2 regions of the Micromonospora zamorensis genome follow, and region 2 is predicted to be linked to the other one. Evidence: riboswitches for the same ligand, from Rfam matches in the RefSeq annotation. Region 2 holds a riboswitch; the other holds the start of a gene.

Region 1 (4,451 bases), 2.2 Mb from region 2:
TGGTCGACACCGCGGGTGCGATCACCAGGTCGGCGCGGTCCCGTGCGGGCAGGGCGGCGCCCACCGCTCCGGCGTGCCGCAGATTCGGGGTGAGCAGGAACAGCACCAGCCCGACCATCACCGTGGTGAGCACCAGCTTGACCACCACCCACCGGTAGCGCAGCAGGCCCCACGGGGTGAGCAGCGCGCTGGCGACACCGATGAGCCAGACCAGGACGCTCAGCGGCGCGAACAGGACGGTGCCGACCAGCGCGCCGACCGGGTAGAGCACCGCCGGGTCGGCGCCACGCTGCACGGCGATGCCGAGGGTGAGCAGCACCAGGTCGGCGCCGAGCCAGCCCAGCGAGGTGACCAGGTGCAGGGTGAGCAGCCCCTTGCGGGCGGTGGGTGGGATCCGAGGCATACCGCGATGCTGCCCGCCGACCGCCGCCGGGTCGTCCGACGAGCGACGACATCAGGGGTACGCCCGGCGACGTAGCCCGGTCGGAAAGCGCTGCCCGGACGAACGTGATGCCTGTGAGTCATCTTGATGACTCACAGGCATCACACACTTTGGGGAACGGCCGGATCAGTAGACCGACAGGTGCACGTGGTTGGTGTGGTCGCTGGACGGGTCGCCACCCGCCCCGCTGTAGGACTTCCATCCGCTGCTGGGCAGCCAGATCTGCCTGTACCAGATCACGTACAGCACGGCGAGCCGGTCGGCGTTGCGGATGAAGTACGCGGCCAGGTTGTTGCCGTACGTCTTGTCGCCGCCGGTGGCGTCACCGCCGAAGCCGCCCGTCTGGGCCGCGAAGTCGCAGGCCCGGCCCTTCGGGTGTTCGCCGGAGCCGCTGGGGCGGTGGCAGGAGACGTACCGGGTGAAGCCGGCCGCCTTGGCCTGGTTGAGGGCGTGCAGGGTGCGCGGGGTGATGCAGCCGCTGGCCGGCGTGGGGTCGTTGACGCTGCACGTCTCCGACGGCCAGGAGCCGTCGGAGTTGCGCGGCGCGGCCTTCGCGTTGGCGGCGGAGGTGCCCCGGTTGGAGTCGGTGTCGGCGGCGGGCTGCGGCTTGGGGGTGGTGGCCACCGTCAGGGCCCGTTCGGCCTGCTCCTTGCGCTTGGCCATCACCGCGACCTGCTTGCGCTGCTCGTTGATCTCACCGTTCAGGGCGACCTGGGTGCGGTTGGCCTGGTCCTTGCTGCTGAGCAGGTCGCGCAGCACCCGGTCCTCGTTGGCGGCCACCGCGTCCAGTGCGGCTGCCCGGTCCATGAAGCCTTCCGGGCTGTCGCTGTTGAGCAGCGCCGACATCGCGCTGAGCCGGCCGGTGCGGTACGCGACGCCGGCGATCTCGCCGACCTTGCCGCTGCGTTGGTTGAGCTCGACCTCGATGGTCTTCAGTTGGGTGGTGAGCTGCTGCTGCCGCTGCACCGAGGCGTCCAGGGCGCGCTTCGCGTCCAGGTAGCCCTTGCTGGCCGCCTCGAGTTGGGCTCGCAGCGCGGGGGTGCCACCCTCCTCGTCGGAGTCGGGGGCGGCGGCCCGCAGGCCGGTCGGGGGAGCGGCCGAGGCGGTGCCGGCCGGGAGCGCGACGCCGAGGGCGAACATCGCGACGATCAGGGCCGCCAGTCGGGCGGCGGGTGGTCGTGCTGGTGCCACTGTGCATGTCCTTCCGTCAGCCGCCGACCGGGTTAGCTGACGGGTTCGGGACGGAAGATCCCTACCGCTGACGCGGATGCACCCCAGGTACGTGGTTCCCCGGTTCGCCCTCGCGGGCGATTAGGCGGCGACCACCACCGGCGCCGGGAGGGCGCCGCCTGGTGGAGGCCGGGACCGAGCCTACCGGTGCCGGTGGGGTGGTTGCAGCCAATGTGACGGACGGTGCGTGCGTCGTCACGAGAGCTGCTGTCACCACTCGATCGAGCCACACGCTCCGGAGGCGGCGCCCGGCTCGATCTGCAACGTCGCGTGCTCGATCCGGAAGTCGTCGTGCAGGGCCGTACGCGCGGCGGTGAGCACCGCGCCGACCTCCGCCCCGGGTGCCATGGTCAGGTGTGCGGAGGCCACGTCCATGCCGGAGGTGAGCGTCCAGACGTGCAGGTCGTGCACCTCGACCACACCGGGGACCGCGGCCAGTCGGTCGTGCACGGCGGTCACCTGGAGGTGCTCCGGGGCGGCCTGCACCAGGATGCGGACGGCGGCCCGTGCCAGCCGCCAGGTGCGCGGGAGGATGAACACGCCGATGGCGACGGCGACCAGCGGGTCGGCCCACCACCAGTCGGTGACGGTGATGAGCAGTGCGGCGCCGATCACGCCGACCGAGCCGAGCAGGTCGCCGAGCACCTCCAGGTAGGCACCCTGAAGGTTGATGCTCTCCCGGGCTCCGGTGCGGAGCAGGGCGAAGGCGGCGATGTTGGCGAGCAGGCCGAGCACGGCCACCGCGAGCATCGGGCCGGCGATGACCTCGTGCGGGTCGCCGAAGCGGCGGATCGCCTCGATCACCACGTAGATCGCGACGCCGGAGAGCAGGACGGCGTTGGCCAGCGCGGCGAGCACCTCGAGTCGGTAGAGCCCGAAGGTGCGCTGCGGGTCGCCGGTGGCCCGCCGGGTCGCGGTGATCGCGGCGAGCGCCATCCCGATGCCGAGCACGTCGGTGAACATGTGCCCGGCGTCGGAGAGCAGGGCGAGCGAGCCGGTGTGCAGGGCGGCCACCGCCTCGACCACCATCAGGGTGGCGAGCAGCCCGAATGCCGCCCAGAGGCGGCCCCGGTGCTGGTGTGCGGCATTGGCGACGGACCCGTGGTGGTGGTCATGACCTGCGCCCACGAGAACCACCCTCCGCCGCCAGTCGGGACCCGGTCAAATGTATGTTCACATCGCTATGTATGCAAGTGTAGGGGCGGCAACTCTCGCCGGCCGCTCGCCAGCACGGATCAGCCGGTCGGGTCGATGGTGGTGAGGCGCTGCGTGGCCCGGGAGAGCGCCACGTACAGGGTGCGCACCCCGGCACCCGGATCCGCCCGGATCTCGCTCGGCGCGACCAGCACGACCCCGTCGTACTCCATGCCCTTGGCCTCCAGGCTGGTGACCACCTGGAGCCTCGGCGCGCCGAGTGCGGCGACCCAGCCGGCGGCCTCGTCGCGGCGGGGGACCGGCGTGATCACGCCGACGGTGCCCTCCACCTCGGCCAGCAGGCCGGCGGCCGCCTCCACTGTCGCGGTCTCCAACCCGCTCGGGGGCACCACCAGCTCGACCGGGTCGACCCCGGTGGAGCGGACCGCGGTCGGCAGCGGCAGGTCAGGATAGAGCCGGCGGATCTCCGCCGCCGCCACCGCGAAGATCTCCGAGGAGTTGCGGTAGTTGGTGGTGAGCGTGAAATCGTGCCGCTTGCGCCGACCCAGCGCCTGGTCCCGGGCCCGGTCCAGCTCGTCGGGGTCCCCGGTCCACGCGGTCTGGGCGGGGTCGCCGACCACCGTCCAGGAGGCCAGACGGCCACGTCGACCGACCATCCGCCACTGCATCGGTGAGACGTCCTGCGCCTCGTCCACGACCACGTGCGCGTAGTCCCGGTAGTCCTCCGGGCGCTCGCGCGCCGCCGCACGGGCGGCCCGTTGCCGCTCGCCGAGGGTGCTCAACTCGCGTACGCCGCCAGCCAGCTGGAACGGGTCGCGCCGGGCCTTTGCCGACTGCGCCGGCTTGCCGAGCAGGGAGTCCAACTCGTCCAGCAGCGCGATGTCGGCGATGGTCAGCCCGGTCGTGTCCAGGTGCCGGTACGCGGCGCTGAGCAGCCGGATCTCCGCGGAGGAGAGGATCCCCCCGGCGTACCGGCGCAGGCGGTCCGGCTGCGCCAGCCAGCCCAGAACGTGTCGAGGGTGCAGCCGGGGCCACCACGCCTTGAGGAACTCCCGGAACTCCGACCGCTCGGCGATCTCCGCCTCGAAGGTCCGCTGGTCCGGCAGTCGAATGCCCACCTCACGGGCCTGCGCCCAGAGCGCGGCGAACACCCCGTCGAAGCCGGCCCGGCGCACCTCGTTGCGGCGGGCACCCCGTTGCAACGCGCGGTCCCGGATCCGGTCCAGTGCCGTCCGGTCCAGCCGCAGCAGCGTGCCCCGGTAGAGCAGCCGCAGCTCACCCGGGCCGCCCGGCACCGCGTCGCGGGCAGCCCGCTCCAGCACCCGACGCATCCGCAGCGAGCCCTTCACCGCCGCCACCTCGGGCGGGTCGGTGCGGGTGGCGCTCATGCCCGGGAACAGGGTGCCCAGCGAGTGCAGGGTCGCGGTGTCCTCGCCCAGCGACGGCAGCACCGAGCCGATGTACTCCACGAAGACCGACGACGGGCCGACCACCAGGATGCCGCCGCCCGCGTACCGGCTGCGGTCGGAGTAGAGCAGGAAGGCGGCCCGGTGCAGGGCGACAGCGGTCTTACCGGTGCCGGGGCCGCCCGCGACGATCGTGACCCCGGAGCCGGGGGAGCGGA
Region 2 (4,451 bases):
GGTGGTCCGCCAGGTGTTGCAGGCTGCCGGCGATCCGGCCCCACTGCTCGGAGGCGAAGTCCATCCGGCTGAAGGCCGGCCCGGTGCCGCCCGACGCGGGTGGCGGTGCCATCAGCCCGAGTCGCCACAGTCGGGCGACGGCGGCCCGGGTCTGCGGATCCTCGACGAAGATGAAGTCCCAGCGTTGCCTGTTGCGGCCGCTGGGGGCCTGAAGTGCGATGCGCAGGCAGTCCTCGATCACGTCACGGGGGACCGGGCGTCCCAGGTCGAGGCGCTTGCGGACGGCGCGGGTCGTGCTCAGGACCTCGTCGGCGGACAGGCCCAGTGTGCGCGGCCCGCTCTGCCCGGCCGGTCTGGTGTCGCTCATGCGGGAACTCCCACTCGTTCGGTCAGGTCGAGGTTGGCGATGACCGCGGGAAGGAGCCCGGGAAACCGGTCATTGATGTCGTCCGCACGCAGCTCGTGTCTGCGGAAGCTGCCGTTGGGCGTGACGCGGAGGACGCCGGCTGCCCGCAGCACCTTCAGGTGATGCGACAGCGTGGACATGCTCACCTCGGACAACGCGTCGAACTTCCCGCAGACGACCCCACCGGCCTGCGCCAACTGTCGTACGACACTCAGGCGCACCGGGTCGGCGAGGGCGCCGAGCACGGTGGCGAGGTCGACCGAGGCGAGATCGGGATGATGCAGGGCTCTCATGGACGCCATGCTAGCTTTGATTTCGTGATTTCGAAAATCGTCCAAGTGAAGAGCGGAGCACGGTCATGCCGGTCGACACAGTGATCTTCAGCGGGGAGGGCCCGCACGCCGATCCCTGGCACCCGTTGTCCGAGACCAGCGCGGCGATCGCCAAGCTCGTCGGCGACGCGGGCCCGGTGGCGATCGTGACCACCGTCGACCAACTCGAGGCCGCACTCGACGGCGCCCGCCTCCTGGTGGTGAACGCCAGCGCCGACCGCACGGCTCCGATCCCGCAGGACGAGGAGTTCGGCCGCGTCCTCGACGCCTTCCTGGCCCGTAGCGGCAGCCTGCTCGCCACGCACAGCGCGACGATCGCGTTTCCCCAGCTCGCGACCTGGCGATCCACGGTTGGCGCCGCCTGGGACCACGGTCGGACCTTCCACCCGCCGATCGGAACGAGCCTCATCCGACGCACCGACATCGAGCACCCGATCACTACCGGTCTCGTGGACTTCGAGGTGCACGACGAGCGCTACACCGACCTGGAGTTGCTCGACGGCGTCGACGTCGAGACTCTCTACGTCCACGACGAGGGTGGCGACACCCACCCGCTCGTCTGGGCGCGCACGGCCGGGAGCAGCCGGATCGTCTACAACGTACTCGGTCACGACGCCCGGTCGTACGAGTCGCCGGGACACGTCGAGCTGCTGCGGCGCATCGTGCTCTGGCTCCGTCACCGCATCTGATCCGCAACGGTCCACGGTGGTCACTGCACATTGACCACCCACCCGCAACCGCTGCGGGTGACGCCCCGCGTACCCCGGTGAAGAACTTCACAGGGGTTGGGCGATCGTCACCGACCGTGCCTAACGTCGGTCGGGTTCGCCACTGCGGACACCACGGCCGGCAACGCCAAATCCTGCCCCCGGTCGGTGGAACCCAGTCACCCGGGCAGGAGCGGGGGACCCAAACGTTCCTCGGTGCACGTCACCTCGGGGTGAAGCCGCCATCGTGCGGCCGGGCTCCTCGGCCCGAACCCGACAGCTCACCTCGCCGGCGTGGAGGAAGTTCACATGACGTCTGTCTACACGCCCCGTCACCGACGGGTCACCACCCGCCGTCTCGCCGTCGGCACCCTGGCCGTCGGTGCGGTCACCGGTGCTGTCGCCCTCTTCGGCCCGGCCGCCCCCGCGCAGGCCGCAGTCAACTGGGACGCGATCGCCAAGTGCGAGTCCGGCGGTAACTGGAAGATCAACACCGGCAACGGCTACTACGGTGGCCTGCAGTTCTCCCAGAGCACCTGGGCCGGCTACGGCGGCAAGAAGTACGCCGCCCGCGCCGACCTGGCCAGCCGCGGCGAGCAGATCGCCATCGCCGAGAAGGTGCTCGACGGGCAGGGCATCGGCGCGTGGCCGACCTGCGGCAAGAAGGGCGGTTCGTCGGGCGGCTCCGCCACGAAGCCGTCGACGAAGTCCACCGCGAAGCCGTCGACGAAGTCCACGCAGAAGCCCACCGCGAAGTCCACGGCGAAGCCCACCGAGCAGCAGGAGCGGCCCTCGCGGCGGGAGCAGCCGGCGACCCGCAACCACGAGCGCACCGCGCCGACCACGGGCGGCCAGACGTACCTGGTCAAGCCGGGCGACACCCTGTCGGAGATCGCCGACAGCCACCGGGTGACCGGCGGTTGGCAGGCGCTCTACGAGCACAACCGGCAGCTGATCGGGGCCGACCCGGGCCTGATCTTCCCGGGTCAGCGGCTCAGCCTCTGACGGTCTTCCCGCGTCAGCGGCTCAGCCTCTGACGGATGACACACGAACGCTCGGCCGGGTCACCGGCCGAGCGTTCGTACGTGTGGTGCGGATCAGCCCGAGCGCCCGTACCCCGGGGGGAAGCCGTCACGCCGCGGAGGCGGATGCCTTCGACCCTCGGTGCGACGCGACCGGGCCGGCGTTCCAGCCCCAGCGGGGCGCCGGTGCGCTGCCCTCCCCGGACCAGCCCGTGCCGCCCTCCTCGTTGTCGTCGCCGTCGACGGTCATCTCGACCGGGGCGGGTGTGCTGCGGGCCAGTCGCATCGACTGCTCCGCGCCGGCGCGGGCCGCGCACGGCCAGGACTGCCCGGCGCACTGAAGGTTGCGGCACTGACCCTCGTCGTCCGGCTCGTGGGCGCTCAGCACGTCGATCGCCAGTTGCCAGAGCAGCGGGTCGGTTACGTCGTGCGGCCGCTCGGCAGTGCGACTCGGCCGGTTGCTGGTGTCGTCGTCGGACATTGTGGGTCCCCCCTTGTCAGGCTGTACCCCACAAGGGTCACCCGTGAGCCGCTGGTTAAACCGCCGACCTGCTGTGATGTGTCTCCGGTCGCAGCGGTCGCCGGGACGCCGCACGCAGATCGGTCAATCCGGCAGCAGCGGCATCTCGACGCCCGGCTCCCGGCCGAGCAGGACCGCTCGGGTCAGCGCCGCTGAGCCGAACCGGTCGCGGACCGCGTCCACCGCAGCGTCCAACTCAGCGCCAGGATCGCGGTGAAATGGCAGCTCCGGTTGCACGGGGTTGTCGTCCAGGTTGCCCACTGAGACACCGATCAGGGTGACACCACGACGATCGATCTCGGTCAGCGCGGCTCGCAGCAACGCGCGCGCGGCGGCGAGCAGCGGCGTCGTGTCGGCGGTCGCCTTGCCGATGGTGTGCGAGCGAGTGGCCCGGGTGTAGTCGCCGAAGCGCAGCCGCAACACCACGGTGCGACCGGACCGCCCCGCCGCCCGCATGCGGCGGCTGACCCGGTCGACCAGGCCGGCGAGGATGGCATCCAGCTCCGCCGGGGCATGCGGGGTGCGGCTCAGCGCATGCTGCGCGCCCATCGAGCCGCGTCGCCGGCCAACCTGCACCGAGCGGGGATCGCGGTTGTGCGCCAGGGCGTGCAGGTGCCTGCCGGCGCCCGACCCGAGCAGCGACACCAGGGCGGCCTCACCGAGGCGGGCCACCTCACCGACCGTACGGATCCGGCGTTCCCGCAGCTTCGCTGAGGTGACCGGCCCGACGCCCCACAACCGCTCGACCGGCAGCGGGTGCAGGAACGCCAACTCGGCGTCCGGTGCGACCACCAGCAGACCGTCCGGCTTCGCCACCCCGCTGGCCACCTTCGCCAGGAACTTCGTGCGGGCCACACCCACCGTGATCGGCAGGTGGACCCGTTCACGAACCTCCCGGCGCAGCCGCTCGGCGATCTCGGCCGGCGACCCGACCAGCCGCCACAGGCCACCGACGTCCAGGAACGCCTCGTCGATGGAGAGCCCCTCGACCAGTGGCGTGGTCTGCCGGAAGATCTCGAAGACCGCCCGGCTCGCCGCCGTGTACGCCGACATCCGGGGCGGCACCACGATCGCGTCCGGACAGAGGCGGCGCGCCTGCTGACCACCCATCGCGCTGCGTACGCCTCGCGCCTTCGCCTCGTAACTGGCCGCGAGGACCACGCCGGCGCCGACGATCACCGGCCGCCCCCGCAGGCGCGGGTCGTCACGCTGCTCGACCGACGCGTAGAAGGCGTCCAGGTCGGCGTGCAGGATGCTGGCGCCGGGCGACACGTACACATGTTCGCATGGCGGGTGGCCATCTCTGCAATGAGCTGGGCGAACGTCCGATCAGTCGAGGCAGAACTCGTTGCCCTCCGGGTCGGCCATGACGAGGTGACCGGCACCCAGTGGGGGAGCGGGCTCGTGGCGACTGAGTCGGGTGGCGCCGTATCCGGCGAGTCGTTCCGCCTCCGCCTCCAGCGC

What was found. Region 2 has a riboswitch for cyclic di-AMP ahead of GA0070619_RS10580 (LysM peptidoglycan-binding domain-containing protein). Riboswitches for the same ligand answer to the same signal wherever they lie in the genome.
Region 1: it holds a riboswitch for cyclic di-AMP, as region 2 does, so the genes downstream of both, GA0070619_RS20575 (coiled-coil domain-containing protein) here and GA0070619_RS10580 (LysM peptidoglycan-binding domain-containing protein) in region 2, are expected to answer to the same signal.

Annotation. Positions count from the first base shown of each region.
Region 1 is NZ_LT607755.1:4,688,717-4,693,167, reverse strand. It holds gene GA0070619_RS20580 (hypothetical protein) at 1-403, opposite strand, end outside; gene GA0070619_RS20575 (coiled-coil domain-containing protein) at 569-1,633, opposite strand; cyclic di-AMP (ydaO/yuaA leader) riboswitch at 1,639-1,770, opposite strand; gene GA0070619_RS20570 (cation diffusion facilitator family transporter) at 1,883-2,800, opposite strand; gene GA0070619_RS20565 (HelD family protein) at 2,908-4,451, opposite strand, start outside.
Region 2 is NZ_LT607755.1:2,491,564-2,496,014, forward strand. It holds gene GA0070619_RS10565 (nitroreductase family protein) at 1-367, opposite strand, end outside; gene GA0070619_RS10570 (ArsR/SmtB family transcription factor) at 364-699, opposite strand; gene GA0070619_RS10575 (ThuA domain-containing protein) at 765-1,427, shown strand; cyclic di-AMP (ydaO/yuaA leader) riboswitch at 1,582-1,754, shown strand; gene GA0070619_RS10580 (LysM peptidoglycan-binding domain-containing protein) at 1,755-2,450, shown strand; gene GA0070619_RS10585 (hypothetical protein) at 2,577-2,948, opposite strand; gene dinB (DNA polymerase IV) at 3,072-4,259, opposite strand; gene GA0070619_RS10595 (VOC family protein) at 4,317-4,451, opposite strand, start outside.